Regions from separate parts of the Shewanella piezotolerans WP3 genome, predicted to be linked through region 4. Evidence: predicted binding sites of a transcription regulator. Region 4 holds the regulator's gene; each other region holds the start of a gene.
The links. Region 4 encodes sigma-54, which starts transcription at its own class of promoters, with help from an activator protein. Its sites were predicted from a motif close to GTTGGCACGNNNNTNGNNT; they were not measured.
Positions count from the first base shown of each region.

Region 1 (7,792 bases), 860 kb from region 4:
TTTTTTCGATCGGAAGCGGTAATACGATAGGTCCGTTGTCACCCATTAGTGGGGTACCTTTATCGTTACGGAGCACACCAGTGGTATCGAAACTCAAGCTACCAGAACGTGTATAAGCTTCGCCGCCATCATCAGCTTGAACCGCAATCCAGCCATCGCCTTTAACGGCAATATCTAGATCTCGACCAGTGGTCTTGATAGGACCATTGGTAAAGTCTGCTGACGGGCTCTCTGTCATAGCAAATACACGTGTTGGCAGTCCTTCACCAAAGGCTTGCATTGAACGCGCTTGTGCGAGATCAGCTTTAAACCCATCAGTGTTAGCGTTTGCCAAATTGTTGGCGCTAATCGCCAACGAATTCATATTCTGCTTTGCGCCGCTCATAGCGACATAGAGTAACTTGTCCACGTAATGCTCCGTCAAACTTCCGTCTAACGTATTAATTAGCAAGCATCGTGCCAGAAATTGATTTTATAAATTAAGTATAGAAAGAGGAGGTTACGAATAAAACTGTTAACGATGAGTCGAGAGAGGAAACACGTTGCCGCTGCGGCAACGTGTTTTACTCTACCGCAGCTAAAGCGGATAGAGGTGTGAGAATTAACGGATCTGCAATACCGTTTGTTGCAAGGTATTGTTGACTTCCAAAGTACGAGAGTTAGCTTGGAAGTTACGTTGCGCCGAAATCAAATCAACAAGCTCAGTGGTTAAGTCTACGTTTGATTGCTCAAGTGCCGATGAACGAATACTACCAAAGGTGCCACTGTTAGCTTCACCCGCTAATGCAGGACCCGAATCAAGGCTCGCTTTCCAAGAGGTATTGCCTGCTTGTGATAAGCCTTGCTCATTGGCAAAGCGAACTAATGCAACGCGTGCAAGAGGTACCGTTGAGCCATTACTGTAGCTGGCGTTAATCAGACCATCAGCGCCCACTTCAACGTTAGTTAATCGCCCAACGGTAGTACCATCCTGCGTCAACTCAGTCACTTCAAAGGGTGAAGCATATTGCGTCGGGTTATTAAAATTAAGTGTCAAAGTTTGCGCACCATCAGCGCCAGGGCCTAAAACATTTGCCCCACCGACGCCCAACGCCTCAGTCTGAATAACTGCTGGGTTACTGCCAGTGTACGCGCCAGTATCATTAAAGGATATCGCAGCACCTTTCCAACCACCTGCGGTTTCAGCATTAGCGGTGCCATCAGGATTACCATCGCCTGTTGTATCGATATCATAGGTACCAGATGCAGGGTCCAAATCGACCTGTTTACCGTCAACGGCATAAAATGCAACCCAGTTACTTTCACCGGTATGGGCAGCATTCGGAGGACGAACAAAGTACGTGGTCATCACATGTGGCTCACCTAATGAGTCATACATGGTGACCGATGTTGAGTTGTTGAATGTATCTGGGTCATCGGGGTCGAAATTAGCAGGATCAAACGTCTTATCACCCGCATTTAGATTCATCTGCATGCCGATGTTATCGGTTTTTACTGGGCTACCCGCTGTATCTGGGATTTGAACTGGCTCGGTCGTTGTTAAACTTACCGAGGTTGAATTACCATCTTTATCTACAGGGAAGGTTTGCAGAAAATTACCCGCTGAATCGACCATATAGTTATTCGAGTCAAACTTAAACGCACCAGCACGGGTGAAAGAGTGATCTTGTGAGCCAATCTCTGAAGAGGTCACGAAGAAACCGCCACCATTAATCGCCATATCAAGTGAGTTATTAGTAAACTGTAAGCTACCTTGATGGAACTGCTGTGCCACTTGGCTGGTTGCCACACCACCACCAACGGTTGTTTTGCTGTTAGCGAAAATAGAGCTGGCATAAACATCGGCAAATTCAGCGCGAGACTCTTTAAAGCCAGTAGTGTTTACGTTAGCGATATTGTTTGCCGTTGTATTTAGATCTTTTTGCGCAGACGATATACCGCTCAAAGCAATGTTAAATGACATAGTTCACCTCAATCCTTGTTCAATTCGTTTTAGCAGAGGCTATACTCGCCTCTGCTATTAATATCTGTCAGACGTTTACGATTCTGATACCGCTAATACATCACTGATCTTAATGCCACCCACACCACGTAAATTCAAAATAGCCCCAGTAGCAGCAGTACCTAATGATACGCTGGTCACATGTGCGTAGGTTGAAACGGGAAGCTCTTCACTTTTACCATCAACGTTACCCGTCACTTTAAGGGTATAACTCCCTTCAGCAACTGGCTCGCCATTTTTCCCCATGCCGTCCCAAGTAATATCGACGTTACCGCCTGCACTACCATCAACGGCAAAGGTCGAAATAAGTTGGCCAGTTTCATCTTCGACGCGAACCGTTAAGTCCTTAATCGCCTCGGGGGTGCTGACAATGGCTTTAATGTTGGGTTCTTCTGCAGACACATAGCCTGTGTCTGATGGAATAAGCACTTTCTGACCCACTAGTCCTGACGCCTGCAGCGCTTGGCTCGAGGTGGTTAATGCATTAAGGTTAACAATCTCTTCGTTAAGCTTACTAATCCCATCAACGGTTGAAAACGATGCCATTTGCTGGATCATCTGGTCATTATCGACCGGTTTAAACGGATCTTGCATCGACAATTGCTGACTCAATAACGAGAAAAAATCTTCTTGAGAAAGCTCCTGACTATTAGGCTCTGGTATTGAGTTTTCTGCCGGCAAACGAAGGCTATCTAAAAACGGGTTACCGGTTGAAGATGTCTGCTCTGTCGACGCGCTACTTTGTGTCGTCGCTTGCGATGCTTGCGGCGTAACGGCGCTGGTCTGCTGTGGCTGACCGGTTGCCGATTGCGTGTTATTGAGCGGATTAATCAGGCTCAAAATTTACCTCCAGCTTTCACTGAGTTACTTGCCAATTCTAAGAGTTTGCTGAAGCATCGATTTCGCTGCATCAGTGACTTGTACATTCATTTGGTATGAGCGAGAGGCCGAGATCATGTTAGCCATCTCCTCCATCACGTTGACATTGGGCTTATAGATAAAGCCGTCAGTGTCTGCCATTGGGTGGCCGGGAGAAAATTCTTTATTCAAAGGTAAATCACTTTCAACAATGCCTTTAACCGCAACAGATTGTGATGCACTTTGATGCTGTTGTGCTTTGCTCATTTCAGCTTCAAAAATAGGATGGCGAGCACGGTAAGTTTCGCCTGCGCTGCTCGATACAGCGTCAGCATTTGCAATATTACTGGCAGTGGTATTAAGCCTGACTGATTGCGCAGACATGCCTGAACCTGCGACGTTAAATATATTAAATAAACTCATAATTAATCGCCTCTTATCGCTTTTTTCATGCCTGAGAACTTACCATCAAGAAAACCGAGGGACATCTGATACTCAAGTGCATTTTGCATGAATGCTGATTGTTCTTGTTGAATATCAACGGTGTTGCCATCACCGGTATCGGGTTGATTAGGTACACGGTAAGCAACGTTTTGCTGAGTTAACGCTGCCATATCAAAATGTTTACCGTCGCTTTTAGCCATCGCTAAGCCCGATTGACGTGACTGCGCTGAATTCATCGCTTTGGCAAAATCTACATCACGCGCTTTATAGTTTGGCGTGTCGGCATTGGCAATATTTGAGGATAGGACCTCTGCACGTTGGGAGCGTACGCCCAAAGTGTATTGATGAACTCCTAATGCTTTATCAAAACTAATCGCCATAAAATTGCCTCCTCAGCTCGGTATCTGAAATAAAGCAATTGGTGTGCCAGATTAGTTTAAACAAGTGAAAATAGAGGTATATCTAGGATGTAGCGATGTCAAAAAGAAGGTTTTACAAGATAAGAGGGTGTCAAAATTGCGTTAAACGCCGTTGAAACACCCTGACTACGACAGCTTAACTGCGCTTTTGGTAATAGATCCCAGGATTACAGCGGATCATATCGAACTCTTCAGATAGACCAGCAATAGACTCCGAGGCGCCTAAAAATAGAATACCATTTGGGTTCAATGCGGCAGCAAATTGCCGCAGTATTTTCCGCTTTGCCTCTGGCGAAAAATAGATCAATACGTTACGGCAAAAAATGATGTCAAACTTACCCAGTAACGTATAACTTTCAAGCAAGTTGTGTGCTCTGAAGTTCACCAACTGTTTTACATTATTCTTAATCACCATATTGCCGGACGGCAAAGTATCAAAAAACTGACGTTTCCTTTCATCTGACAAGCCACGCCCTAAGGCTAAATTGTCATACTCTGCTTTTTTACAGCGTTCAAGCATTGAAGGAGACAGATCTGTCGCAAGAATGCTTGCACCACTCGGTAATTTACCGGGGCGACGTTGCTGATGTTCAAGAATGGTCATGCTTAACGAGTACGGCTCTTGCCCCGAAGAACATGCCGCAGACCAAATTTTAATCGGTCTACCCAGCCGGCTGTAGTTTGGCAGTAAGGTATTGGCCAACAGTTCAAAAGGGTAACGGTCTCGAAACCATAAGGTCTCATTGGTGGTCATAGCATCGATAACTTCGGTGCGAAGTTGACGTTCAGTCGGTTTCATTGAATGTTTGACCACATCCGACAAAGAAGGAAGGTTATACTTACCCATCAGCGGCGCCAAGCGGCTACGCACTAAGTACTGCTTGTTTTCACCTAGCACAATACCGCTATGCTGCTCTAGAAATAGCCTGAATTGATGGTACTCGTTTTCAGCAAGTGATTTATTCGGCACTCTAGTATCCTAAATATCTATAAAACAAAGCCACGCAGTCGCTGCAGCTTAACAACAATCGCAGGTTTATACATTAGCCCCCAAGGAAACACAAGCCGGAGTTGGCTTCCTTGGGCCTTCGATACGTTGTAAGATCGCGGATTATAAACTTAAGTGCTTGTTTACAGCCGCTGCTAACTCATCTGGATTAAATTTCGCGATAAAATCATTAGCGCCTACTTTCTCAACCATAGCTTGGTTGAATACCCCGCTGAGCGAAGTATGTAGCACGACTTTGATGTTTCTCAATTTAGGATCATCACGTATTTCAGCGGTTAAGGTATAGCCATCCATTTCTGGCATCTCAATATCTGAAATGATCAACGGGATCTCTGTTGAGACATCTTCCAATTCAGCGGCCATCAACCGTAATTTATCTAACGCTTCTTTACCGTCTTTAGCAGTGTCGATTTGCAGATCGAGCGAGCTTAACGCACGAATAATCTGTTTACGTGCAACCGATGAGTCATCGATCACCATTATGTGATGATGCAGATCTCTATCAATAGTCAGTTTATCATCCAGCTCTTTACTGATATTGGTGTTAACCGGCGAGATCTCATCTAAGATTTTTTCTACATCTAGGATCTCTACAAGTTCGTTTTCTATCTCGGTAACAGCCGTTAGGTATGAGCCACGGCCAGCGCCTTGAGGTGGCGGCATGATAGCTTCCCAGTTCATATTGATAATACGCTCTACAGAACTGACCAAGAAGCCTTGTACACTGCGGTTGTACTCAGAGATGATAATGAAACAGTTCTCAATGTTCTCAATCGGGCGACCACCTGTGGCTGCACTTAAGTCAATCACTGAAATTGTCATTCCGCGAACATGAGCAATCCCACGTACGTTTGAATTGAGCCTAGGTAAACTGGTTAATGGAGGGCATTGCAGCACCTCTTTTACCTTAAATACGTTAATGCCGAACCGTTGACGTCCATTAAGTTTAAATAACAACAACTCTAGTCGGTTCTGTCCAACCAATTGCGTTCGCTTATTTACTGATTCAAGAATGTTCGACATGAAAATTTGCCTTGTACTTATTTTTATCGATTAAATCAAAAAGATTCAATTTAGTTGAGTGACCACTTATTACGTTGATTTAGCGCATCGATGCTGCCGATACTGATCAATATAATTAACACCTACATTTAGGCATACTACTTGCTTAGCTTGTACTATCTGATTCTAGCGTTGCGATTTTAGTCAACTTTATGACACCCGACAATTTAATGAGTTCGCTACAGAAATTCTAAAACAACACGACTTAGGTGCATTCTAGCGAATCAAGCTGGTGTATTCATTATGAAAATAATTTTTTGGCTCTTTTTAACCGTATTATTTGTACCCATCGCCGCTATTGCAAATGCAGATCAACTTGCTAGCGTACCTTCTATATCGACCATTTCTCGATTAGCTATAGCCGCAGTTGAAGAAAAAATAGAAGCGCCTGAAAAAGCTAAGATAAATATCACCCCTCAGAGTCTCGATAGTCGCATCAGCTTGCCTAGCTGCTACTTACCGATTAAAGCTGAAATTGCCAGTGACCGCGCAATTAGACGTAATAACACCATTAAGATCAGTTGCGACAGCCCAGACTTAAGTTACCCGTGGCAAATATTTTTATCGGTGAGAGTCGATATTCTCTACCCCGTGGTGGTAGCGAAATCTACTTTAGGTCCCGGCGATCTGCTATCAAGCAGTGATGTCGAAATCGATTATGTAGAGCAAACCACACTGCGCGGTCAACAATTTGACCAAGTGGATCAAGTGGTAGGAGCTCGATTAAAGCGCCGTGTTGCCCCGCAGCAACCCATTTTCAATAACCACCTTTGCATTGTTTGTAAGGGAGATACCGTTTCTATATTCGCTCGCTCTGAAAATTTTGAAATTAAAACCGTTGGCGAAGCCTTACACGACGGTAATCTAGGCGATAAAATCCGTATTAAAAACACTCATTCACAAAAAACATTGAATGCAAAAGTCACTGCTGTTGGCCAAGTTGAAGTAAGAATGTAAAATAAGTCTAAAGTTAATAGTTATCACGCCGATAGCATGTGTAAGAAAGTCTCTTTATTCAATGTTGGATACCAAAATGGCTATGGATATTAAACAAGTAAATAGCGCTGCAACATCGCGTATAAACAGCAGTAATGCGGGCAAAGGCTCTGCAGCACAAAGTGCACCTGCCGCCCCCGCGCAAACAGCGGCAGCACAAAAAGCCGACTCTGTGTCAATTACGCCACAGGCTCAACAGCTCCAGAATGTACAAACAAAGATGGCTGATATGCCTGATATAGACCAAAAGAAAGTTGACGAAATTAAAGCTGCTATCGCTGAAGGCCGTTACAAAATCGATCCTGATAAACTTGCAACTAATATCGCAAACTTCGAGAATGATCTCAGCGATTTAAACTAAACCTCGCCGCTAAACGCGGATTAAGGCAAAACAGATAAGGCCATTATGACAAATTTATCTCATCTATTAAGCTCACAACATAGCGTGTTGACTGAGCTTAAAGCCGTTATCAGCCAAGAAAAACAAGCATTACAGTCGCAAGATGCAGACACCTTGTTAGCGCTAGCGTGCACAAAAGCGAGCTTACTTGATAATTTAAAGCATAACGATGAGATGATAGCCGCGCAGCCTGATAAAAGTATATTAGAGACCGATGCAACATTATCTCAGCAAGTTAGCGAAGCAAAGAGCTTGCTCGCAGAGTGCCAACAACTCAACGCTGAGAACGAATCTTTAATTGAATTGAGCTTAGCCAGCTTAAATCGTTTTTCTCAAGCACTGCAGGTCAGTCGAAGTTCTACCAGCCTCACCTATGATGGCAAAGGCCGCACCTCAAGTATCTCCAGCTTAGGTAACAATTTAAGAGCTTAAAAAGCTCAATAGAAAAAGCGAAGCTAGTGCTTCGCTTTTTTGCTTCATATCTACGACCTATCTTGACATCAGCCCAATGGCCACTCTAGCAGAGCTTGCGAGCAGCCTATCTCTTAAAAATAAGTGATCTCTTTCACTTTTTGCGAACGGTTCTGTTGCTGATATAACGC
Region 1 covers NC_011566.1:1,538,891-1,546,682, reverse strand. The annotation lists gene flgF (flagellar basal-body rod protein FlgF) at 1-409, opposite strand, end outside; gene flgE (flagellar hook protein FlgE) at 602-1,963, opposite strand; gene flgD (flagellar hook assembly protein FlgD) at 2,039-2,842, opposite strand; gene flgC (flagellar basal body rod protein FlgC) at 2,867-3,283, opposite strand; gene flgB (flagellar basal body rod protein FlgB) at 3,286-3,684, opposite strand; gene SWP_RS06650 (CheR family methyltransferase) at 3,860-4,693, opposite strand; gene SWP_RS06645 (chemotaxis protein CheV) at 4,835-5,755, opposite strand; gene flgA (flagellar basal body P-ring formation chaperone FlgA) at 6,038-6,751, shown strand; gene flgM (flagellar biosynthesis anti-sigma factor FlgM) at 6,828-7,151, shown strand; gene SWP_RS06630 (flagella synthesis protein FlgN) at 7,197-7,622, shown strand; gene SWP_RS06625 (LPP20 family lipoprotein) at 7,736-7,792, opposite strand, start outside.
Region 1: a site for sigma-54 is predicted at 5,884-5,902, ahead of flgA (flagellar basal body P-ring formation chaperone FlgA). Genes of this name have one in related genera too.

Region 2 (7,792 bases), 820 kb from region 4:
GCCTATTTGCAGCAGACGACAAGCCGCTAGAGGAGTACGCCTATTACGGATTCGAGCCTGAAATCGTTACTAACTATATATCGAACCGAAACAAGCTTGGTTATGTCAGGATCAGTGTCGAGCTAATGGTTAAAAAGCCAGAAGACTTGGTTAGCTTAGAAAGGCATGATCCTTTGCTGCGTGCTGCAATCGTGGAGATCTTAGGCAATCAAACCGAAGACAAGGTGAAATCACTAACAGGCAAAGAGGAGATTAGGCGTGAATGCTACAAAATGGTCAATCGCCTTTTAGAGCAAGAAACCGGTAAAGAATTGGTAGTGAACCTGCTGTTTACCAAGTATCTTTACGATTAATTTCGCTGTCCAGCTTAACTGTACGGCGCTGAGTAAACATGAATAAAACAGATAGCAAGCTGACTCCAATCGCTTCAACAAAAGCGACCCCAAAACTCAATAAGGGGATGCACCCGCGTAACCTTCACAATGCAGGTTATGATTTTGAAGCGCTTATTAGCAGTTTTAATGAGCTTAAACCGTTTGTTAGCCGTAACGATTTTGGTAATTTGTCGATAGATTTCGCCTCTCCTAAAGCAGTAAAAGCGCTTAATGCTGCGTTGCTCAAGCACCATTACGGGGTGGATAACTGGGATATACCTGAAGGGTTTTTATGCCCACCGATCCCGGGGCGTGCTGACTATATTCATCATATTGCAGATCTACTTGCGGTAAAAAAGTCATCTAAAAATAAGATCCCCAAAGGCGACAAAATTACTGTATTAGATATAGGCACAGGCGCAAATGTCATCTACCCGCTGCTTGGAGTCCAATCTTACGGCTGGCAGTTTGTCGGTAGTGATGTTGACCCAGCCTCACTTGAAAATGCGCAGCAGATCTTTGCTAAAAACCCAGGGATAAGTGGTAAATTTAGTTGCCGATTACAAGGTAATACGCAGCATGTATTCAACGGGATTATCAACAAAGACGATCGTTTCGATGTTACTTTATGTAATCCCCCCTTTCATGCGTCTCTTGCTGAAGCCAGTGCTGGCACGGCACGAAAGTTAACTAATTTGGCGGCTAATCGTGCTGCTAAATCGGGAAGCAAAGCAACCAAGAAAACGGCAAATATAGAGACTGCAGTACTCAATTTTGGTGGACAGAAAGCCGAGCTTTGGTGTGAAGGCGGCGAAAGGCAGTTTCTCAGCAACATGATCAGCGAAAGCCGAAGCTATGCTAGCCAGTGTTTTTGGTTCACGAGTTTAATCTCTAAAAAAGAAAATTTGAAACCTGCTCAAGCTTTACTTCAGAAAGTCAACGCCCATCAAGTGAAGGTGATTGAGATGCATCAAGGCAGCAAAATTACCCGTATTTTGGCGTGGACTTTTTTAACACAAGAGCAGCAGCAGTTATGGCTGCAGTATCGTGAGCTATTTTAGTTGAGTCGGCTGCTTATGGTTAACAGCAATTAAAGACTGAAATAACTGGCATTAGCATTTCAATTTATTCAGAACTTGGCCTAGACTCATACCAATGTGATTGAGTTAATTGGACTTAGTTGTGAACTTCAGACTGGAAAACTTACTAATAGAGTTGGAGTTATACCTGCAAAAACCTGAGGTGAGAGCATCTCAGGCGGAGTTAGCGCGCTTAATTAGTGATGATTTTATGGAGTTTGCTGCTAGCGGCTGCAGTTTTGGTAAAAGTGAAGTGCTTTCACGCTTACCAGATGAACGTGCGCCGCATATTGAAACTAGCCATTTTGAAGTGAGAGAACTCACGGAAGGGGTTTGTCAGATTTTTTATCGTGCAAAGCTTAAAAAAGCGGATGAGAACATCACCAGCTTTTCTATACGGAGTTCAATTTGGCGTAAACATAAGGAGGCGTGGCAAATGGTGTTTCACCAAGGCACGCCTTGTAGACCATTTTGATGCTTTGTCCCACCTTTACATAGGCTTATGCTTGTCCATTCCAAATAATTTTTCCACAGTCCGTTAAATCGTAGCCACCTAATGTCGCTGCTAATTGCTGTGATTGGGGTTCGGCTAGTAAGTTGAATAACCGTTGCAACTGACGTCTAAAGTAGATCCCTTGTGGCATTACGAAGTCAAAAGATTCTGTCACTAACGGCACAAAGCTCAAACCACTTTCAAGTGCAACGGACTGGCAACCAAAGCCAATATCAGCGTCATTACGGGCGATATAACCTGCTAATTCCCGCTCACTTTGAGCAACTAAGCTTGAGTTTAGCTGCTCAAATGTAGCCCCTTGCTTCATTAGCCATTGTTCTAAATGTTGCTGACTACCTGCACCTGCTTGTCTTGCAACCCAGCGCCAAGACTGTTGGGATATTTTGTCCAACTCCTGGCAGCGATGATGCATATCCGAGCGCATCATCAATCCTTGTTTACGGGTATAGCCATGCACCATCACCCATTGCTGATGGTTTGCATAGCCTTGCAGTAATGCTGGATGGCGCACGCCGCGCTCTTCAACACTGCCCCAGTGGAGAGTACACACATCGGCATAGCCGCGAGAAAGCAGATCTAATCCTAAGCGTGAGCCAGTAGAGCTGTAGCTAATCAATTCACTCTTACCGACTTGCGACATCATGCGAGCAACTAACATGGATAGCAGAGGATCATCGCTGCCGGTTATGTGCATTCGATCTGAGAGCATACCGCTATGGCAAGAATCCATGACCCAACGGTCAATTAATATTTTAGGGAACAGCCATTTTCCGGTGATTTTCGTCGCGGGTAAAATGCGATCATTCGCCATGGAATAGACTTTTTTCTCATTTAAATCTAAATATTCAGAGACCTGTCTGGCACTCATGTAGATAAGCTCTGTAGGCTCAGTCATTGTGATTCCTTGTGGCGAAAACCGTTGTTGCTTGTTGATGTGAGTGATTAAATTGCATCAAATTCAATGTTTTCTGCGCCGTTATAAACCAAGAAGTGACGGCCTTTGGCTCGGGCGATCATCGTGATCCCAAGCTTCTGTGCGAGTTCAAGCCCCATTTGGGTGGCTCCACTTCGGGAAAGCAGCACTGGAATGCCCATCTTGGCAACTTTAATCACCATCTCTGAAGTTAGCCGCCCAGTTGTGTAAAACAGCTTGTTATGACCAATGTCTTGCTTTAACCACATCTCACCTGCCAATGTATCAACGGCATTATGGCGACCAACATCTTCTACAAACCCTTTTATTTGGTCACCTTGGCATAAACCGCAACCATGCACCGCACCTGCATTTTTGTAGGTTTCGTTATAGGCACTGATATTCTTAAGCAGGCTATAGATCATGCTTTGCTTTATTTGTGGTGTTGGCAGGTTTATCTCATCGAGACCCGCCATAAAACCACCATATACAGTGCCTTGACCACAGCCTGAAGTGACTGTCTTTTCGGAGAGCTTTTCATCTAAGTCATCGGTTTTTTCACTAGTGAGGATAGCTGCGGAGTTTACATCCCAATCGACAATGACAGATTCGAGTTGACTTAAGTCAGAGATAAAGCCCTGATTTTTAAGGTAACCCAAAGACAAAGCTTCCGCTCTGGCTCCTAAAGTCATTAAGGTTACTATTGGGCGCCAATTCAAATAAACCGTAAGTGGGCGTTCACAAGCAATAAATTTATCGACCTGTTCACCCTTTTCGTTGACGGCTTTGACCGCAATAGTAAGCGGAACTTCGGTGTCAGTTTTGATTAAAGTTGGGTTGCTCTTGTTTGCTGTCATAAGACCCGTCATCAGTTATGAGATTTCAATTACCTTTATTGGTAAGCAATATCTGTACCTAATTTTAGAGGAGGATAAGTTAGCTGCAGATCACACTTATCGAGTTAGAGTCGCCCTTTTATGTCCTATTGCAGATTGCGTTTTAGACAAAATGTCCTAGTCTTTGGTGGGAATAGTTGATCTAGTTCAAATTATTTTATTGTTATTGCATGGCACACATATTGCTTTGTTAGAGGAGTATCTATTTAGTTGGACTGTCATTTAGGCAGCCATCTCAGGCAAGACGGAGACTGAATGCAACATACCGAAAGCCAATGGCCAATGTACGTTTCTCTAAAAAAAATTGAGAAGCAAGTCGGAAGATGGACCTCAGTACAGTGGGAAGTCGATCAAATGCTTCCTGCCACCCACGCCGCACCAGAAGGTGCAAGACTCGTCTTGCTTGAGCTGCATAAAGACGAGCGCGGCAGTTACCGTATCAATATTGATATGGATAACGCCATGTTATACATCGTTTGTGACGAAAACCTCGAGGGGGACTGGATCCCCGCCGCTATCTCAGCAGATCAAAACGTTGCAGCTGGCTGTCTAGAGGGCGATACCCCAGTACTCAATATCCCTATGCCACAAGCTATTGCTTGCTGGATTGAAGCGTTTATTACTCGCCATGGTGAAGTTGAAATTAGAGCCCATCGTCGTCAAAAGCATGTTAATCGCCGAAAGAATGAAGGCCCAAGCACCAACCATTTAGCAGGTAACTCATGAGTGGCTTGTTGTCGCGCTGGAACCTGCGCCGACAAAAAGTAGAGCAGGAAGCTGAAGCCGATTTCGAAGCGCTAGATGCTACTGAAGTACAGGTTGAAACCGAAGAGGTTATTGATACTGCTACGGTAGAAGCTGATGGCACTAGTGTTGATACGGTCGAATCTAATGAAGATAAACTGCTTACGGCAGAAGATCTCCCTGACCCCGAAAAAATTGAAGTCGGTGGTAGCTTTGCTAGCTTCATGGGCGCCAATGTCGATCCAGCCGCTAAGTCTGCTGCATTAAAGGCGCTGTGGAAGCAACCACATTACAGCGAAATTGATGGGTTGCTTGAGTATGCTCTCGATTATAGCAATCAACCTAAGTTATCTGCCGATGTATCGGCTGAATTAGCCAAGAAAGTATTCCGCCATGTTGTTAAAGATAAAGACGATGAGGAGGAGAACGAAGAGGCTTTGGCACTCGAGTCAGATGAGATGACCAGTACCGAAGAAGCTGTTCAAGCTGAAGTTGTTAGCGATACCGAATCGGTATCGGACATTTTGGACGGTGAAGATGAGCACCTGTCCCAAAATGAACCAGAACACCAAGACGTTACTAATAAGAAAGTTGTTTAACGTCACTATAGAGTGTTTTTAATTCCACAAATTTGGTATGTGAATTGCTGTATCTAGGGTAAAGCTGGCGTGATTGATAAGCGCAACAAATAAACAGCGACTATACGTACAGAAACAGCCAAAGAACTGTTCAGGAACGCAATGTGAGCAATCGTGAAACACAAGTTGGACTCAAAGAGGTTCGACAGCAGGTCCTTGCTGGGACACAGGTTATTCAAAACCTAATCCCACCGACCGTAAGTTATACCACCGAGGGCAATGTGCTCGTTATCGGGCCGGAAGATTTGGCACGTTTAGCAGCTGACAAATTGTCCCATATGGGCAAGTGTGCCATTTTAGCTAATGAAGCTATTACTAGCCAAGATGAAGCGCATCTTGAGCGGGTTATGAATGCCGCTGAAGATGTTGAAAGTTACTATAACAAGCTTATAGAGATAAAAGGCTTTCTTGGTCAGTTTCAAGTTAAAGTCGAGCACGAAGAGGGGAACGCTGACCTAAGTGTTGTGGCGATTCGTAAAGCCCATTTCGATCTCATTCTTGATCTCAGCATGAGCCCATGCATTAACCTAGAGATGCTACCGCCAGGCTATTTTTATGTCGGCCAAGATGAAGCCAAACTAGCTGAAGCACTGGAACAGTTACCTGATCTTATCGGTGAGTTCGATAAGCCGCGTTATGTGAAGGTCAATAGTGAGATCTGTGCTCACAGTCGCAATGGCAACGAAGGCTGTAATCGCTGTTTGAATTTCTGCCCCGCAGATGCAATCGCCAGTGTTGAGAAGAAAATCGAAATCGATCCTTACCTTTGCCATGGTGCGGGGAGTTGTACTAATGCCTGCCCAACGGGTGCAATTAGTTATGACTTGCCGACACCACAGTCAATGCACACTTACCTCAATAAATTGGTGACACGCTTCCGCTCACAGGCGCAAGTGGCACCAGTGGTGTTGTTTCATGACATTGGAAAAGGGGCTGAGTTAGTCACTGACCAACTTGCGGGCGAAATCATTCCTGTAAAGATGGAAGAGATTACCGTTGCTAGCATTGATCACTGGATGTCGTCACTGGCATGGGGCGCACGCCAGATCTTAATCCTTAATACAGACGCCACTGCGCCAACACTAACCCAGATGCTCAATGGTGAACTAGCGTTAGCCAATGACATTCTTGATGAGATGGGTCAGCCACGTCGTATAAGTTTAATCACCGAAAACCACTTAACCGAAGCCGGTGCAGACGAACTTTCAGAGCTGTTAACCACTAGTGCTAGCTGGCCAGTGATTGTTCCTGCTGCATTTGCTGCGACGACTAAGCGCGAGACAATTTATGCCGCGGTTGATCACCTAAATGAGCAGGCGGCATCTGTCGATACCTGCTTATCTCAAAGCAATATCCCTTATGGCCGAGTTAGCGTTAATACCGAGAGCTGCACCTTGTGCATGTCTTGTGTCGCAACTTGCCCTACTGGTGCGTTAACTGACGGTGGTGACCTACCTGCACTACACTTTGTTGAACAAGACTGTGTGCAATGCGGTTTATGTGACGCGGGCTGCCCGGAAAAAGTTATTAGTTTAACGCCGCAGGTTAACTTCGATAAAGCCTCGCGCCAAGCACGTCAGACCTTACATGAGGAAGCCCCGTTTGAATGTATTACTTGCGGCACACCGTTCGCAACGCAATCCATGGTCAAACGGATGTTAGAAGTGGTAGGAACCCACAGTGCCTTCAGTGCCAACACAGAGCGATTGAAAATGTGTGGCGACTGTCGTGTAAAAGACATGTTTGAAGACATTCTTCAAGATCCTGAAAAGCAACTGCGATAAGAGTTTAGCCATGACCGAATTAGTAAGAGAAGTTTCAGAAAATGACCAGCTAAGAGCCGATATCTATCAGTTACTAGCCGCACTATTACGTCGCCAGCCAAGCACAGAGTTATTGCAGTTCTTAGCAGGCTTAGATATTGACGCTAACGATGATAGCGACATGACTAAAGCTTGGGTTGGACTCAAGTTGGCAGCAGAGCAATTTACTAGCGAGCAGCTAGAGGATGAGTATTTTAATATCTTCCTCGGCGTGGGTAGCGGTGAAATCCTGCCTTACGGTAGCTGGTTTATGACAGGTTCATTGATGGATAAACCATTAGCCTTATTACGTAACGACCTTATGCAGCTTGGTTTCGAGCGTGAAGAGGAAGTGAAAGAGCCAGAAGATCATGTGGCTGCTTTATGTGAAGTAATGGGCACTTTGATTTTAGAAGCACCTGGATACCGCCAGCTAGCTTTCTATCAACGTCACATGGGCAGCTGGATTGCACGTTTTTGCGATTCATTAGCGAAAACGCCAAGTGCGGCGTTTTATGCCACGGTAGCGGAACTTGCTAAAGCATTTTTTGTTATCGAAGCCAATGAGTTTGAACAGTTAAGTTTAAATATTCCTGTTAACTGCCCAGGCAGCGAAGCGGAAAAGATTGAACCAAGCACTAACGAGCTAGCTTCTTAATTAGCTTGCTAGTGTAGGCAGTATTTACACCTGTTAAGCAATTTGTTTGGCAGGTGTAGACAAAAAATAGGGCGTTTTCCCTAACTTAATCGAGTGATGCGTTTAGTGACTTAAACCAATCATCTCAATATCTGTAATCCAAAGGAGACACTATGAAGAAGCAAGCTTCCGATA
Region 2 covers NC_011566.1:5,251,498-5,259,289, reverse strand. The annotation lists gene SWP_RS22320 (flagellar basal body-associated protein FliL) at 1-353, shown strand, start outside; gene rlmF (23S rRNA (adenine(1618)-N(6))-methyltransferase RlmF) at 392-1,435, shown strand; gene SWP_RS22310 (nuclear transport factor 2 family protein) at 1,557-1,928, shown strand; gene SWP_RS22305 (helix-turn-helix transcriptional regulator) at 1,954-2,862, opposite strand; gene SWP_RS22300 (formate dehydrogenase accessory sulfurtransferase FdhD) at 2,910-3,737, opposite strand; gene SWP_RS22295 (DUF3305 domain-containing protein) at 4,032-4,502, shown strand; gene SWP_RS22290 (DUF3306 domain-containing protein) at 4,499-5,119, shown strand; gene SWP_RS22285 (4Fe-4S binding protein) at 5,263-6,942, shown strand; gene SWP_RS22280 (TorD/DmsD family molecular chaperone) at 6,953-7,618, shown strand; gene SWP_RS22275 (twin-arginine translocation signal domain-containing protein) at 7,771-7,792, shown strand, end outside.
Region 2: a site for sigma-54 is predicted at 3,781-3,799, ahead of SWP_RS22300 (formate dehydrogenase accessory sulfurtransferase FdhD). Genes of this name have one in related genera too.

Region 3 (7,792 bases), 850 kb from region 4:
CCCGATAGAGCCCAACAAGCTGCCAATTGCCAACGCTGGCACTAGCTACAATGGTGTAGCGGGTGAAGCCATTAACTTTAATGGCCTACAATCAAGCGATGAAGATGGCAATATTGCCTTATATACTTGGGACTTTGGCCATGGTGTAACAACCACTGGCGCAACCGTTGACCATGTATACGCCAATGCAGGTACCTATTTTGTCACACTCACAGTGACCGATAATGGCGGCGCAGTAAACTCTAGTACAGTTGAAGTCACTATTTTACCAGTAGGTGATATGGACGGTGACGGTAATGTTGATAGCGATGATATCAACGCACTGCAAGCTGCAATCAGCCAAGGTTCTGCAATTGATGCAAGCTTTGATTTGAACAATGACGGTGTCATTAATGGCGCGGACGTTGCGTTAATGAGCGGCATCTGTTCCTTTGACAACTGCAGTAATATCGCACCACCGCCACAGGCACCTGTTGCTGTCTCTGCGGCATTGGACAACAACGTCCAGGTGAATACAGACGTAAGATTCAGCAGTGCAGGTTCTAATGATCAGTACGGTCAGATCGTGACATATGCTTGGGATTTCGGCGATGGAAATAGCAGTAACTGGGCCGATCCAGTGCATCAATTTGCTGAGCCTGGAATTTATGATGTAACGCTGACACTTACAGATAACGATGGCATGACAGCAACAAGCACTACCCAGGTGAATATTGACCATGCGCCGCTTACTGATGTTTGTCGCACTGAGCCTGCTGCAAACGAACGAGACTTGATTGCCTCTGTACCCGTTTGTGTTGGCACTGAAGATAGTTTAACCATTGCGCTGGTTAATCGTCATCAAACGGTTGCTATCTCTATGGTTAATGCGGCAGATGATGCGCTGATTTACTTCGGCTCAGGTAGCTGGCCGAATATTAATACAGGAGACTACAGCGCCGTATCAACTAGCCAAGATGGCCAGCAATGTGCCTTCTATACGATTCCTGATGATGCGAAAAGCTGGGGCTATATAGAGTTAACTGGGGCCGTTGCAGGTGCAACAATTGTTGTTGACTATGATGTAGCGTCTTGTCGTCCAACAAGCCTAGTGACTGATGATAGCCTGCAAAATGGCGTTAGTCAGCTAGCTTCAGGTCAGCGTGATGAAGAGGTGCATTTTAGCATGAATGTATCTGCTGGAGTATCAGCCTTAACCTTTGCAACAGCAGGTGGCACGGGTGATGCGGATATGTATGTTAAGTTTGGATCTCAACCGACAGTCAGTGACTATGATTGCCGCCCTTATAAAGGCGGTAACCTTGAAAGCTGTAACATAGATAATGCTCAAGCTGGTACCTACCATGTAATGCTACGTGGCTACCAAGACTTTAATGACGTGAGTGTTACTGGGCAGTACGTTGCTGCAGGTCATAGTAATCAGGCGCCCGTAGCGCAAATTGACGGCCCGTTTGTGAGTAATATTGGTGACAGTATTACCATGAGCAGTACCTCAACAGATGTTGACGGCTCAATTGCTAATTACCTATGGGATCTCGGTGATGGCACAACCAGTAATTCAGCTACGGTAAACCATACGTTTGCTGCAGCTGGGATCTATTCCGTTACGTTAACGGTTACTGATAATGAGGGCTCTACTAGTACAGCCACCACTCAAGCAAGCATCTCAGTACTTCAATCAGGCGTTGCGACGTTAGTTTCTGGTACTACAGGTGCTGAAATAGTCTATCAAATGCAAGTGCCAGCAGGCGCGAGCAACCTAAGCTTTAGTACTAGCGGTGGCAGTGGTGATGCAGACTTGCATGTGAAATTTTCTAGTCAAGCGACCTCATCTGACTTTGACTGTCGTCCTTGGAAAAATGGTAGTAATGAAACCTGCGTTATCGACAATGTGCAAGCGGGGACTTATTACATCATGTTGCAGGGTTATAACGACTTTACTGGTGTGCAATTGCTAGGTAATTACAACCTTTAATGCACGAGTAATATTGTATGACTCATTCAAAGGCCTCGCTTTGGAGGCCTTTTTAATGGGTTAGTTACACTCGCTATTTAGCCTCTCACTAATTACCTACTGTTGATAGAAGCCTTAGGCACCAAATTAAAGCTGCGATAACGATAGCTTGTGCCTTCTTGCTGCCACTTTTTAATCATCAACAGAGAAATTAGTCCTGCTTTGCGTGACTATAAGAGAAATTAACGATGATAAAAAAAACGCTCACCATATTATTACTTGCACTCACTTCACATTCAGCCATGGCTGCGACTGAGCGAGACGGCGCCTATCGAACACAAGACACAGACAATCAAGGTGTTGAACATGTGCGTTCTAGCCAAGACTATATGCCGCAAGTTGCACAGCCGCTAACAAATGAAATTGCCGATGAAATTCGGCCCGACAATAATACAGTATCGGCGATCAGTACCCTCAGTACATTCTCAAGCATGAGTGTCATGAGCAGCGTCGAACAGGGATGCAGTGAGCAAGTCTTTACTTCGCTATCAGGAGGTGCCTTACTCGCAGCACTAAGAGATAATGGCCGTGACTGTATCGACACTTTATTTAATGATGAGCCTGAAACGTTGGCGTTGGGTGCATATTCTGATGCCAACTTAACCACGGTTGTTAACGAAATTAAGGCGCAAGCTTTAACCTATGACGGCAGCGATCCCGACGAGTACCTAAGTGCACTGTTTTACTGGTTAAAAGCTTATGCCTTTTATGATGAGCGCCGATTTGTTAACGCCAACAGCCAACAATCGATGGAGCAAGCAGTGAATGCGCTCTACGCCAGTGAACATTTTTTTGATAAAAACCCTCAGAACGGATTAGTCGTCAGAAGCGCATTAGGCATACTTAAAAACGCTAATATTGCAGAGCGTTTTGTGCATATCACTAAAGATGTGCTGAATCGCTATGATGAGTCTTTTGAAAATGTCAGTAATTGGGGGAAAGGGATCTCCCCCTTGCTTTGGCAAACATTGCAGTCTTGTGCCAGCAAGAAAGAATGTCGGGCGCAACAGCATAATATCTCGCTAATTAATGCCATTAAAACATTTATCTATAATAACCTTAGCTGGTTAGATAAACCAGATAATGACTATCACTTATTTAACCTAGGTTATCAATTAGTCAATCTTTATCGCGGTGAGAGCGAAGCACATTTTGCTGCAATAGAAGATGAGTTCGTCACCGAGGTTGATAAGATCCTTAACAGCAGTTTTGGCCCATTAAAATCAGATGCTGCACGCACACTTTATTTGGCTGTATTTGAGTCAGTCAATTACAACGGTGTATGTGCTGTGTATAACGTTTGTGATCTTAAAGATGAGCTTATCGCTTCTGTGCTTGATAAGCGTATGACGTGCCCGTCAGGCAATCTGTTTATTTGGGCGCAAGATATGGACCAAGCTCAGCTTGAATGGGCATGTAGCTCATTAGCCGTGGATGAAAACAACTTCCATGAAAAGCTAAAAACCAACCGCACCCCTGTGAGCCCAGATGATAATGACCAGCTGCAAATGGTTATTTTTAATGACAAGAAAGAGTGGGTCACTTATGGCGGTGCACTGTTTAATGTCAGCACAAACAATGGCGGAACTTACCGTGAAGGCGATCCGAGCCGAGCAGGTGATCAAGCGACCTTTTACGCCTACGAAGATGTGGGTGAACGGCCTATTTTCGATATTTGGAATTTGCGCCACGAGTACATTCATTACCTTGAAGGAAGGTTCATCTCCAAAGGCAGTTTTAGAGATAGCGACAGTGCAGGGCGCACCGTATGGTTCGGTGAAGGGATCGCTGAGTATATCTCACTGGTTGACTGTAATGCAGCTGCAATCGATGAAGCGCGTAGTGGTGACTATGCATTGAGCACCATCTTTAGTAACGAATATGGTGTGGGACAAACTCGGATCTATGATTGGGGTTATTTATCTAATCGTTTCATGTTTGAGCGCCAAAACAGTAGCTTTTTTGCTATGTTAGATCTCTTTAAGCAAGGTGACTTTCAAACGTATCGTGCCGAGCTTGTCGACCCATGGGTAAATCATCAAACATTTGATGCCGAGTTTGCTAGTTGGCTCACAACTGTTGAATCAACAGGCTGCAGCATAGATAACACGCGCCCGCCGTCGCCTGAAGAAGCGATAGATATTGATGATGTGCAGGGTAATGATCAAGTCGGTATCAATGCCTGTGCTTTGGGGAGAGAGCAGCTGGAATTTAGAGTTCAAGCAGGCGTTGCCAGCTGTTTGAGCTCTGCTAACGCAGGTAAAAAAAATGAATACGCAATCAGTGTTCCCCAAGGTTTAGCTGATGTGTCGCTCGAGATCACCCTAAGGCACGGTTCAGGTAATGCTGACCTTTACCATGAGCATGGTAGCGCCAATAACGGCAGCAGTTATGAGCTTGAGTCAACGGGGCCAGACAACAACGAAACGATAATCGTCACGCCAGTGCAGTCGGGTTGGAACTATATCGGTGTCAGCGCTGAAAGCAATTACTCTGGTGTTACTTTACTTGCTAGATTTGTACAAAATAATCTGCCAGTCGATGACAGCACATTACAAAATGGTATCAGTCAGCACGCATCGGCTGAACGTGGTGAAGATATTCATTTCACTATGAATGTACCTGCTGCAGTATCGGCATTAGCATTTGATACTAGCGGTGGTAGTGGCGATGCTGATCTATATGTCAAATTCGGTTCTGAGCCAAGGTTAACTGATTATGATTGCCGCCCTTACAAAGGTGGAAACCAGGAAAGCTGTGAGATAAACAATGCCCAAGAAGGCACCTATTTTGTGATGTTACATGGCTATTCCGACTTCAGTGATGTCAGCGTGACTGGCCGCTATAATGCTGATGGTGGCAACGATGATACAAGGGTATTGGAAAATGGTACGGCTAAATTGGTATCAGGCACCGTTAGTGGTGAAGTCACCTATACAATGACGGTGCCAATTGGTGCGACAAACTTAAGTTTTAGCACCAGTGGTGGTAGTGGCGATGCTGATCTGCATGTGAAATTTGGCAGCGCAGCGACCCCGTCTGACTACGATTGCCGCCCATGGAAGAATGGCAGTACTGAACAATGCACGATTAACAATGTTCAAGCGGGCACCTACTACATTATGCTACTCGGGCATAGTGACTTTAGCGACGTAAGTTTAGTGGGACGTTACACCCCTTAATGTTTCGACATTGTATTAAATAGGTCACATGCCATCCTTGATGGCTGCTTTTACCTATGAAAAGTATTGTTTTAAGTATGCGCTTATTTAGTAAATCCATAGCGTATGAAAAATTCGTAAACTCAAATTTTAGGCCATGAGTCGATATGCATCGATAAGATGGAGATAATAGAGGAGGGCATATTAATGTTGACGGGGTCTGGAAGCGAGTGAATTGAGCAAGGTTAATTTATTACGGTGTTTTGAAAATTCACTTTGATATGCGGATTAAGCACTTATGATTACAAATAAGTGCTAGTAGCCAAAGTGCTGACAACTGGATTGTATAAGCATTAAATAAAGCGAAGTATAGCGTTTGCATATTTCTTGATACTTTCTAACTATACATTAGGCTTTATGGTCTCCCCACAGGGACTCGAACCCCGATCGATCGCTTAGGAGGCGACTGCTCTATCCTGTTGAGCTATAGGGAGACGCCAATGATTATACTGGTTTTACTCTAGATAGAAAGAGTGCATGAAAACTCTTTGGCTTTATTTGCTTGGTTTTTAATCGGTTAGAGTTTTATGACCAGATCATTGAGCTGAATGTTCAGTGACGCACTGACGCCTTTAAGTACTGCAGTGGCACTTTCTTCGGTCACTTGGTCAATGGTGATGGTGGCTTTACTCTTACCGGCTACCGCACGCATGTTCTCGAGTCTATCGGGCATATTTTGTTGCAGTACTAGCTGTAATGTATCACCGACGCGAATGCCATTACGTCGTCCCAGGTTAAGGATGACTCTGTCGGCTTGTCTTGCAACAACCTGGCCTAGTAGGGGGCGACAGTTGAGAGTGCTGTCTATATCTTGGCTCGCTTCGAGTAACACGCCTTTTATCATTTCGCCGTATTCAGAGCGCCAGAATTGGTCGCTGTTCGAGTTGACCGTTTGTTGCAGTGAAAACTCCCATTCAGCAGTCTGGCTATATTGTTTGCTCCAAACCTTCTCACCACTAATGGCGTGGAATAGCGATAATTTAAATTGGAACACGCGCATTGGATCATTTTCCCACAAGCCAAAGGTACGAGTAGATTGCTCTGGGGAGATATCAATAATTTCAGGTAGTAAAATATATTGGCTATCGGTGATCTCTCCTAACCAACTTGGCAGTCTATAGCCTCGTACATCAACAAGTGCTTGATCGACATCTAAACGCTCGTTGGCGTGGAGATGAGTAAAGCTGCTGTTAGAGTGGTTTTCAATAACTTGCGCTAATTGTTCTGACAAATTTTGCTCGAATAACCCTAAGTTGCCATACCTTAATTGTGCTCTGTCTTTAATAAGTGCCTGAGGAACCAGAATTGATGCTTTAAGTTTACTGTTTTGACAGGCCTGCTCGAGTGGCTCGATCATATCTATACGAACATTGACCGTTATGTAGCCATCCTCAATTAACTCGCTAATCATCTCTACTTGTTGACTCTGAGCATTGTGGCTGAGGGTAAAGCTTTCATTGACCAGCTGACCATTTCTCACCGTTTGTTCACTGGAAAAACGTGCCCCAGATTTTAAGGTGGCATAGCTGACTGCTTGTTCAATGGCATCTTGGCGTGCTTTGGCTAGGTTGTTATCAATTATTTTGGCCTGGCCACTGGCCTGGATCCACTGTGCTTGCACGGGAGAAGTGATAAAAAGTGTGCAGGCTAATAGTGTGTTAATAATGCTAAATAAGCCAAGTTTCATATTGATTTTCCAAGTCTTTACGTTGCACCGCAACGAATAAAAGGGGGACTGTTTGTCATCTAAAGAGGGGCAATTAACGCCGACAAAATGACAGTCGTATTGATATGACTAGAATAAAGCAATAATCGTGCCCCTTATTATACTAATCAGTATAAAGATTTGATCGCTCAGCGAGAGTTTAGCGGCTCTGAGTAGATCAACTTCTTATACTGATTGGTACTAGTCTGCAACTATACATTTAGCCGTAAAGTTATTCAGCTTTGCGCCGATAACAGCATTAGATGAACTTATTCTTTTAGAAATGCTTTTGGGGCTATATAGGTTCCTGAAAGATAGGAATACAAAGATGTATAAGACAATAATCTTTTTGCCATTACTCATGTTGCTTGGCTGTGCGGCAACGCAGAATGAAGCTGCTGATGAACAAGTGCTTGAAAGCGGCAATGGCTTGCCTCATTTGTCGTCAATTAACCATTTGGCTCAGCAGATGGTCAATGAGTTGGTAAGGCAAAATGATAGCTTAAAACCGACTCAGCCATTGCTGGTGGCTACACCGGTATTGCTAGCTGATTTGGCTACCACGAACGAACTGGGCCTGCAGTATCAGCAAGGACTAATTGCTGCACTACATGATCATCAGTTTAATTTAATTGACATGAATGTGGCAGAGACGCTACGTGTGACTCAGGAAGGCGACTTTATCTTGAGCCGAGATTGGCAGCAATTACCAGCGGATATCGATGTTAGGCATGTGGTGGTGTCAACGATGAGTCCAAGTAAAGAGGGAGTCGTTGTGTATAGTCGCATTGTGGATGTCAGCAACAATCGAGTGATATCAGTGGCTCAAAGTTTTGTTCCAATAACAGCGAT
Region 3 covers NC_011566.1:1,530,591-1,538,382, forward strand. The annotation lists gene SWP_RS24710 (PKD domain-containing protein) at 1-1,975, shown strand, start outside; gene SWP_RS24715 (M9 family metallopeptidase) at 2,203-5,196, shown strand; tRNA gene SWP_RS06610 (tRNA-Arg) at 5,594-5,669, opposite strand; gene SWP_RS06615 (flagellar assembly protein FlgT) at 5,753-6,922, opposite strand; gene SWP_RS06620 (FlgO family outer membrane protein) at 7,269-7,792, shown strand, end outside.
Region 3: a site for sigma-54 is predicted at 7,039-7,057, ahead of SWP_RS06615 (flagellar assembly protein FlgT). Genes of this name have one in related genera too.

Region 4 (7,792 bases):
CACAGGTCTTTATGCTGACCTCAATGCTCAAAGTGTAAAGTTGATCAGCGAAGTCGAAGGGATCTACGATGCTAAATAAGCTGTTCAAAAAAACCAATATACTCACTCGTGCAATCACACTAAAGGCCGAGTAGAAGGAAGTTATGAAATATAATCAATCCATACTTGCAGGTCTATTGTGTCTGCTCAGCATTAGCAGCTATGCCGCTGTCGATGACCTTAAACAAGAGGTCAAAATTGCCGCTGCAAGCCAAGAAGCCGATATCAAAAACAATCAGGTTATCTTTTTTGGCCCAGTAGAGGTGACTCAAGGCTCAATTAAAATGAACGCTGATGAGTTACGTGTTTTCTCTAAAGAAGCGAACTCTGGAAAAACACTGGTTGCCACAGGCAATCCAGCAACCTATACCCAAATAATGGAAGATGGCCGCCCCGCAACAGCAAGTGCTAAAGAGATCCGTTACGAACTCGCGACCAGAACCTTAACTCTTTTAGGTGATGCGACACTCGAGCAAGAGGGTAGCCAGGTCACAGGTAATCGCATTAAGTACAATATAGGTTTACAGCAACTTATTGCTGAAAGCACCGGCGAAGGCAATGACAGAGTAATCACCATCATTCAACCAGAAGCCTACCAAGAAGAGACTCCTGAAACCCCAGCTGAACCGATAGAAAAGCAGGAGCAGCAATGATCCAAAAAACGCTTATGGCACGCAACCTAGCTAAGAGTTATAAAAACCGTGCAGTTGTTCAAGATGTGAGTTTAACGGTAAAAACCGGGCAGATCGTTGGCTTACTCGGCCCAAATGGGGCAGGAAAAACCACAACTTTCTATATGGTTGTCGGTTTAGTGCAGAGTGACAAAGGGCAAATATTTATTGATGAGGACGATCTAACCTTAGATCCTATGCATCTTCGCGCACGAAAAGGTATAGGTTACTTACCGCAAGAAGCAAGTATTTTTAGAAAGCTTTCAGTCCGCGACAACATCATGGCAGTGCTACAGACTCGCAGCGATATTGACAATGAGCAGCGTGAGGCGCAACTAGAGAGCCTGCTTGAAGAGTTTCATATCACTCACATACGTGACAGCCAAGGCATGGCACTTTCAGGTGGTGAACGCCGTCGAGTTGAAATTGCACGAGCGCTAGCTGCCAACCCAAAATTTATATTGCTTGATGAACCCTTTGCAGGTGTAGATCCAATTTCGGTCATCGACATTAAAAAAATCATTGAGCAGCTAAAAAGCCGCGGCTTAGGTGTGCTAATTACTGATCACAATGTTCGTGAAACATTAGACGTTTGTGAGCATGCATATATCGTAAGTCACGGAAATCTCATTGCTGAGGGTACGCCTGCTGAAATCTTAGACAACCAGCAGGTTAGAGCAGTGTACTTAGGTGAACAATTCAGGCTATAGTTAATCAACAACATGAGCGTTTAAAGCGCGGCACTAGTTAAGTATACTAATATAATCATAGTGTTGGCCCTTTATGCTCTCTTCGCCAAATTAACGAGCTTCAACGTTTAATTACAGTGTAGGGAATAGCGGTAAGATGAAAGCGTCACTTCAGCTCAAAATGGGTCAGCAGCTAACCATGACTCCACAGTTACAGCAGGCAATCCGCTTACTGCAACTGTCCTCTTTAGAGCTGCAGCAAGAGATCCAGCAAGCATTAGAGTCAAATCCCCTACTAGAATTAGATGAAGAGCAATCTGACAGTGAACCTGTCAGCAATGAAGATCGCACCACCAGCGAATCCGATAGCTATTCAGAATCCGATAGTGACAACGATTACAGCGCCAGCGCCGAAGTTGATCCCCAGCAAGATAGCGCTGCAGTAGAAACCTCTGATGCATTAACCCAAGATTCAATGCCAGATGATCTGCCGATGGATACCACTTGGGACGAAGTCTATACCGTTTCTTCAAATGCAAGCTCTGGCGGTATGCGCGATGACGATATGCCATTCCAAGGTGAAACCAGCGAAGGCTTATATGAGCACCTTGAGTGGCAAAAGAACTTAACACCATTTTCCGATAACGATCTTGCTATCGCCACCGCCATTATTGATGCTATTGATGAACGTGGTTACCTCACTCAAAACTGCGAAGATATTCTTGAGGCAATGGGCGACCCTGAAATTGAGGTTGATGAAGTCGAAGCCGTACTCAAGCGCGTGCAGCATTTTGACCCCATTGGCGTTGCCGCTCGCGACTTAAGCGAGTGTCTATTGATCCAACTGGCCCAATATGCCGCTACCACACCGCATATTGACCATGCCCGCCTACTCATCAAAGACTACTTAGATTTGATTGCAGGACGCGACTTTAGACAGTTAATGCGTAAAACTAAGCTTAAAGAAGATGAACTACGTGAAGCCATTAGCCTGATCCAAACTCTCAACCCAAGACCAGGGTTAGCAGTCACTCGCAGCAAAGATGAATACGTTATTCCCGATGTATCAGTGGCCAAAAAGAAAGGTCGCTGGGTGGTTGAGCTAAACCCAGATTACATGCCTAAAATTAATGTTAATCAGCACTATGCTTCAATGGCTCGCAGCACTAAAAGCCAAGCCGATGGCCAGTTCATCCGTGGTCATTTGCAGGAAGCTAAGTGGTTTATTAAAAGTTTAGAAAGCCGTAATGAAACTTTACTAAAGGTCAGTAACTGCATTGTAAAATTCCAGCAAGGCTTCTTTGAGTATGGCGATGAAGCCATGAAACCAATGGTTTTGAATGATATCGCAGAAGCCGTTGAGATGCATGAATCCACCATATCAAGGGTTACCACTCAAAAGTATATGCATACCCCCAGAGGTATTTTCGAATTAAAGTATTTCTTCTCTAGTCATGTCGGAACCGACGACGGTGGAGAGTGCTCATCAACAGCTATTAGAGCGTTTATTAAGAAGTTAGTCGCAGCTGAAAACCAAAAGAAACCATTAAGCGATAGCAAAATGGCGCAACTTTTGGCAGAACAAGGGATAAAAGTTGCTCGTCGTACTATCGCGAAATATCGTGAAGCAATGCTGATCCCGCCCTCAAACCAACGTAAGAGTTTATAACTCAAAATTAGGCACTTGGAGGAATTTTCTATGCAAATTAACCTTACTGGACATCACATCGAAATCACCGCATCATTGCGTGGCTATGTAGAAGAAAAGTTTACAAAGCTTGAACGTCATTTCGATCAGATCAATAATGTCCACGTCATTTTGAATGTAGAAAAAATGCAGCAGATTGCCGAAGCCAGAATTCACCTTAAAAAAGGTGAAGTTTTTGCTACTTCGGAACATGCGGACATGTACGCCGCAATCGACTCCCTGATCGATAAATTAGATCGTCAGGTTATTAAACACAAAGAGAAGCTGACCAAACATTAACGATGGAACTATGTACCATCCTGCAGCCGGAGTGCACCACCTGTGCCACTCCGGGCAGTAAGAAAAAAGTACTGGAACTAATCAGCGACATTGCCGCTGTCCAGTACCCTACTCTATCTTCACAAGAGATATTCGAGAGCCTTTTGGCACGCGAAAAAATGGGTAGCACAGGTATAGGCAACGGTATCGCAATCCCGCATGGGCGATTGACCAATATTGACCATCCATTGGGCATATTAATCAAATGCGAAACACCGATCTCTTTTGACTCGATAGATAAACAGCCGGTCGATATATTGTTTGCACTTTTGGTTCCAGCAGAGCAATGTGAGCAACACTTAGCCACCTTGTCTTCAATGGCTGAAAAGCTTAACGATAAAGCTATCGTTAAGCAGTTGAGAAAAAGCACCAGTGAATCAGAGCTGTACGATTTGATCACTCAATAGCTAATGACTCAGGTCCTTAAGTAACCTTATGTAATACAAATAGGTTATTTAAAGACCTTAGTATTTATGACAGCAATATTATTTATTATCTCCTTCTTGCCTAAGCTCTTGCTTTCACCAATAAAAAAGTTAATCTATACCCTTGTACATCTTGTAAACATATATAATACCAATCTGTATAAAGATTTGATCGCTCAGCGAGAGTTTAGCGGCTTGAGGTTAGGTCATTAAATGCTCCTGCATTAAAGACCTCCACCGTATCTGAGCTCCAAGGGTGGTGGGAATACCTTAAGCATGTCAGGAACATGCTTGGCCATGTGGTTTGCAATGAATGAAGAGCATAGTGAGAATAGGTTCAAGTTCATTAACGCAGCATCAGAACCGCTATGACTCGCCTGTAAGGAGTGTTTTGACTTGCGACTTCTGCATTGAGTAAACTCATAAGGGAATAACCATTATGTCATTTATTCGCCTTGAACTAGTTCGTAATAAACACTCTGAGTAGATCAACTTCTTATACTGATTGGTATAAAACACTCACTCTAACTTCTATCAGGTAGTCAAAAGATGAAACTCGTTCTTGTCTCTGGTCGTTCAGGCTCTGGTAAATCCGTTCTTCTAAGGATGTTAGAAGATCTCGGCTATTATTGTGTCGATAATCTTCCGTTACCTATGATGGGAACGCTGTTAGAGCAGCTAACGGGTAATTCAGAGCTCGTAGCAATTAGTGTCGATATTCGCAATATGCCAGAAAAAGACACAGAGCTGGAAAAGCACCTAACGAATTTGCCCAAAGGTGTCGAGCTACTCAGTTTCTTCCTAAACTCAAGCGATGAAGTATTGCTTAAACGCTATAACGAAACCCGACGACTTCATCCACTGTCTCATTCGAATATTTCGTTAAAAGAAGCCATTCAGCTTGAAGGCCGTCAGCTAGAGCCATTAGCAAAAATAGTCGACCACTATATCGATACTTCAAACCTCAACATTTACGATCTTAACGATCAAGTTCGTGAAATTTTGTTGGGTAATATTGATAAAGAGCTAATGATCAAGTTTGAGTCTTTTGGATTTAAACATGGTATGCCTACCGAAGCCGACTTTATGTTCGATGTTAGATTTCTACCTAACCCTCACTGGGAGCCAGAACTAAGGCCAATGACAGGGCTTGATAAGCCGGTGCAGGACTTTCTCAATCAACGCCCATTGGTGAATAAATTTATCTGGCAGATAGAAAATTTACTGCGTACATGGCTGCCAGACTTAGAGCGTAATAATCGCAGTTATTTGACCATTGCTATTGGTTGTACCGGAGGCCAACATCGCTCTGTGTATGTAACCGAAAGGCTTGCTGAACACTTTAAAGATGGACGGCATAAAGTGACGACTAGTCACCGCGAGTTAAAAAATGCCAAAGATTGAACGACAAGTTACCATATGCAATAAGCTTGGGCTTCATGCCCGAGCCGCAACTAAACTTGTGGTGTTAGCTTCTGAATTTGATGCTGAAATCACAATAATCCAAGGCGAAAAACAAGCATCAGCTATAAGTGTACTAGGCTTACTAATGTTGGAGACTGGAATGGGCAAATCCATAAAGCTAGTTGCCACAGGAGCAGATGCAGAGCTAGCGTTAGAGGCTATATGCCATTTAATCAATGCCAAATTTGACGAAGACAGTTAGCCCTATTTTCCTGTAAAATTTATCCTTTTATACCTCTGACACCAATCCAATTAATTCAGTGAGCTATTTCTTGAGCCGATTGGTATTACTTACGTTATTATATGCGCCTTTTATACGAGCCTGAGAGGGATCCATGCCGATTGAAGTCTTAGATAATGAAACAACAGATCAACGCCTCAATCAGCTGAATAAAGCATTAGGCAGCGGGATGTTCGTCCATGTCCGCAATATGCTGCAAGATATGGCAGCCACAGATATCGCCTTTATCCTCGAATCTTCGCCACCTCGAACACGTCAAGTCCTCTGGCAATTGATTGACCAAGAGCATACCGGTGAAATTCTTGATGAGCTAGGCGAAGAACTCAAAGATAGCCTGATTAGTCAAATGAGTCCTGAGCGAGTTGCTAAAGCCGCCAAAAGCATGGACACCGATGACTTAGCCTATATTTTGAGAAGCTTACCTGACAGTGTCTTTAATGAGGTGCTGCAGTCGATGAGTACTCAAGATAGGGTGAGAGTTGAGCAAGCACTCTCCTACCCTGAAGATACCGCCGGCAGTATTATGAATACCGATACGGTGACCTTAAGGCCTGACGTCAATATCGATGTGATACTTCGCTATTTGAGAATTCGCGGCGAACTACCTGACGCAACCGATATGCTGTATGTGGTCGATAAGCATGACCGTGTACTGGGTGGTGTCCGTATTGCCGATCTACTGACTTGTAATCCAGATTCCTCCATTAGGGATATTATGGCAGCCGATGTGGAGCCCATTCCCGTAGGCATGTCAGACAGCGAGGTCGCACAGCTGTTCGAACGTCATGACTGGATGTCAGCCCCGGTCATTGATGATGACAACAAACTGCTTGGCCGTATTACCATCGATGACGTGGTTGATGTTATCCGTGAAGATGCAGAACACTCAATGATGGGTATGGCGGGTATGGATGACGATACCGATACCTTTGGCCCGGTGCTGAAAAGTACTTTTCGCCGCTCATTGTGGTTAACGGTTAATTTATTTGCCGCATTACTCGCCGCTTCTGTCAGCAACATGTTTGAGGGAACCTTGGAGCAGTTCGCCACCATCGCTATTTTGATGACCATTGTCCCCAGCATGGGTGGTGTAGCAGGTAACCAAACCCTAGCTCTGGTTATTCGTGGTATTGCCTTGGGTCAAATTGGTCAAAGTAACTCTAGATGGCTTATCGGTAAAGAACTCGCCATTGGCTTCCTCAATGGCATACTGTGGTCAGTTCTAGTTTTTGCCGCCGTTTGGGCATGGAAAGGCGATATCACGCTAGGAGCAACTATTGGTGGCGCTATGTTGATTAATATGACGGTAGCAGGGCTTGCTGGTGCCAGTATTCCACTTATCCTCAAAAGGATGAAAATCGACCCTGCACTCGCTGGCGGTATGGTTTTAACGACAGTGACCGATGTGATTGGCTTGTTTGCTTTCTTAGGCCTAGCCACCGTGTTCTTATTAAATTAACAGGCTTAGCTGACACATAGAAAATGCCGCCTTGATAGGCGGCATTTTTGTCAGGTTATAGCTATCAGAAGCTAAAGCTTTAACGGCGCACTAAAACCATAGTCAGCTAAAATAGACTGGCCTTTTTCAGATAGTACAAACATCGCTAGCTTCCAAGCATCTGGTTTGGCAGCCTTTAATACGACTAAGCCATAATTTGCCCCCACAGCCAGCTCATTAGGCAACTGCACCACCTTAAGATTGGGCACCTCTTTTTGCGCCAACACTGCATTAGTGCAGTAAGTTAAGAAGATATCAGCGCGATTGTTCTCCATCACCCAACCATAAGTGTTACGTCCCATAGGTGCTTTTTTACTGCTCTCGCCACCAGTGAGTTGCAACGCTTTAGTTTGTAGTCGAACTTGTGCACCAGCACTTAACCCATCCGCTTTCGCAAACACCTTCCATGCATAATCACCTGAAGGATCAGCTTTGGGCGTAGATGTACCTAGCCTTATATCGCTACTAAGCATCTTCTGAAGTAAATTTTCGCTATTGAGATCAACATCTGCCTGCGCAATGGCGCACATCTGATTTTGAGCAAACATCACCACGCTTTCAGCCAGTTCATTTCGCTTTAACGTTTGCGGGTGCTTAATATTGGCTGAAGCTAAAACATCGACAACCTCACCAGCCTCAATCCGCTTTCTCAGCAGGCCTGAAGGTGCAAAATCACTATTAACCGCTTGCCCTGATTCTAGCTGGTACGCGGTAACAATATCTGTCATAGCATTTTTCA
Region 4 covers NC_011566.1:676,951-684,742, reverse strand. The annotation lists gene lptC (LPS export ABC transporter periplasmic protein LptC) at 1-79, shown strand, start outside; gene lptA (lipopolysaccharide transport periplasmic protein LptA) at 144-692, shown strand; gene lptB (LPS export ABC transporter ATP-binding protein) at 689-1,420, shown strand; gene SWP_RS02995 (RNA polymerase factor sigma-54) at 1,557-3,068, shown strand; gene hpf (ribosome hibernation promoting factor) at 3,099-3,386, shown strand; gene ptsN (PTS IIA-like nitrogen regulatory protein PtsN) at 3,389-3,832, shown strand; gene rapZ (RNase adapter RapZ) at 4,400-5,254, shown strand; gene SWP_RS02975 (HPr family phosphocarrier protein) at 5,241-5,516, shown strand; gene mgtE (magnesium transporter) at 5,650-7,014, shown strand; gene SWP_RS02965 (molybdate ABC transporter substrate-binding protein) at 7,086-7,792, opposite strand, start outside.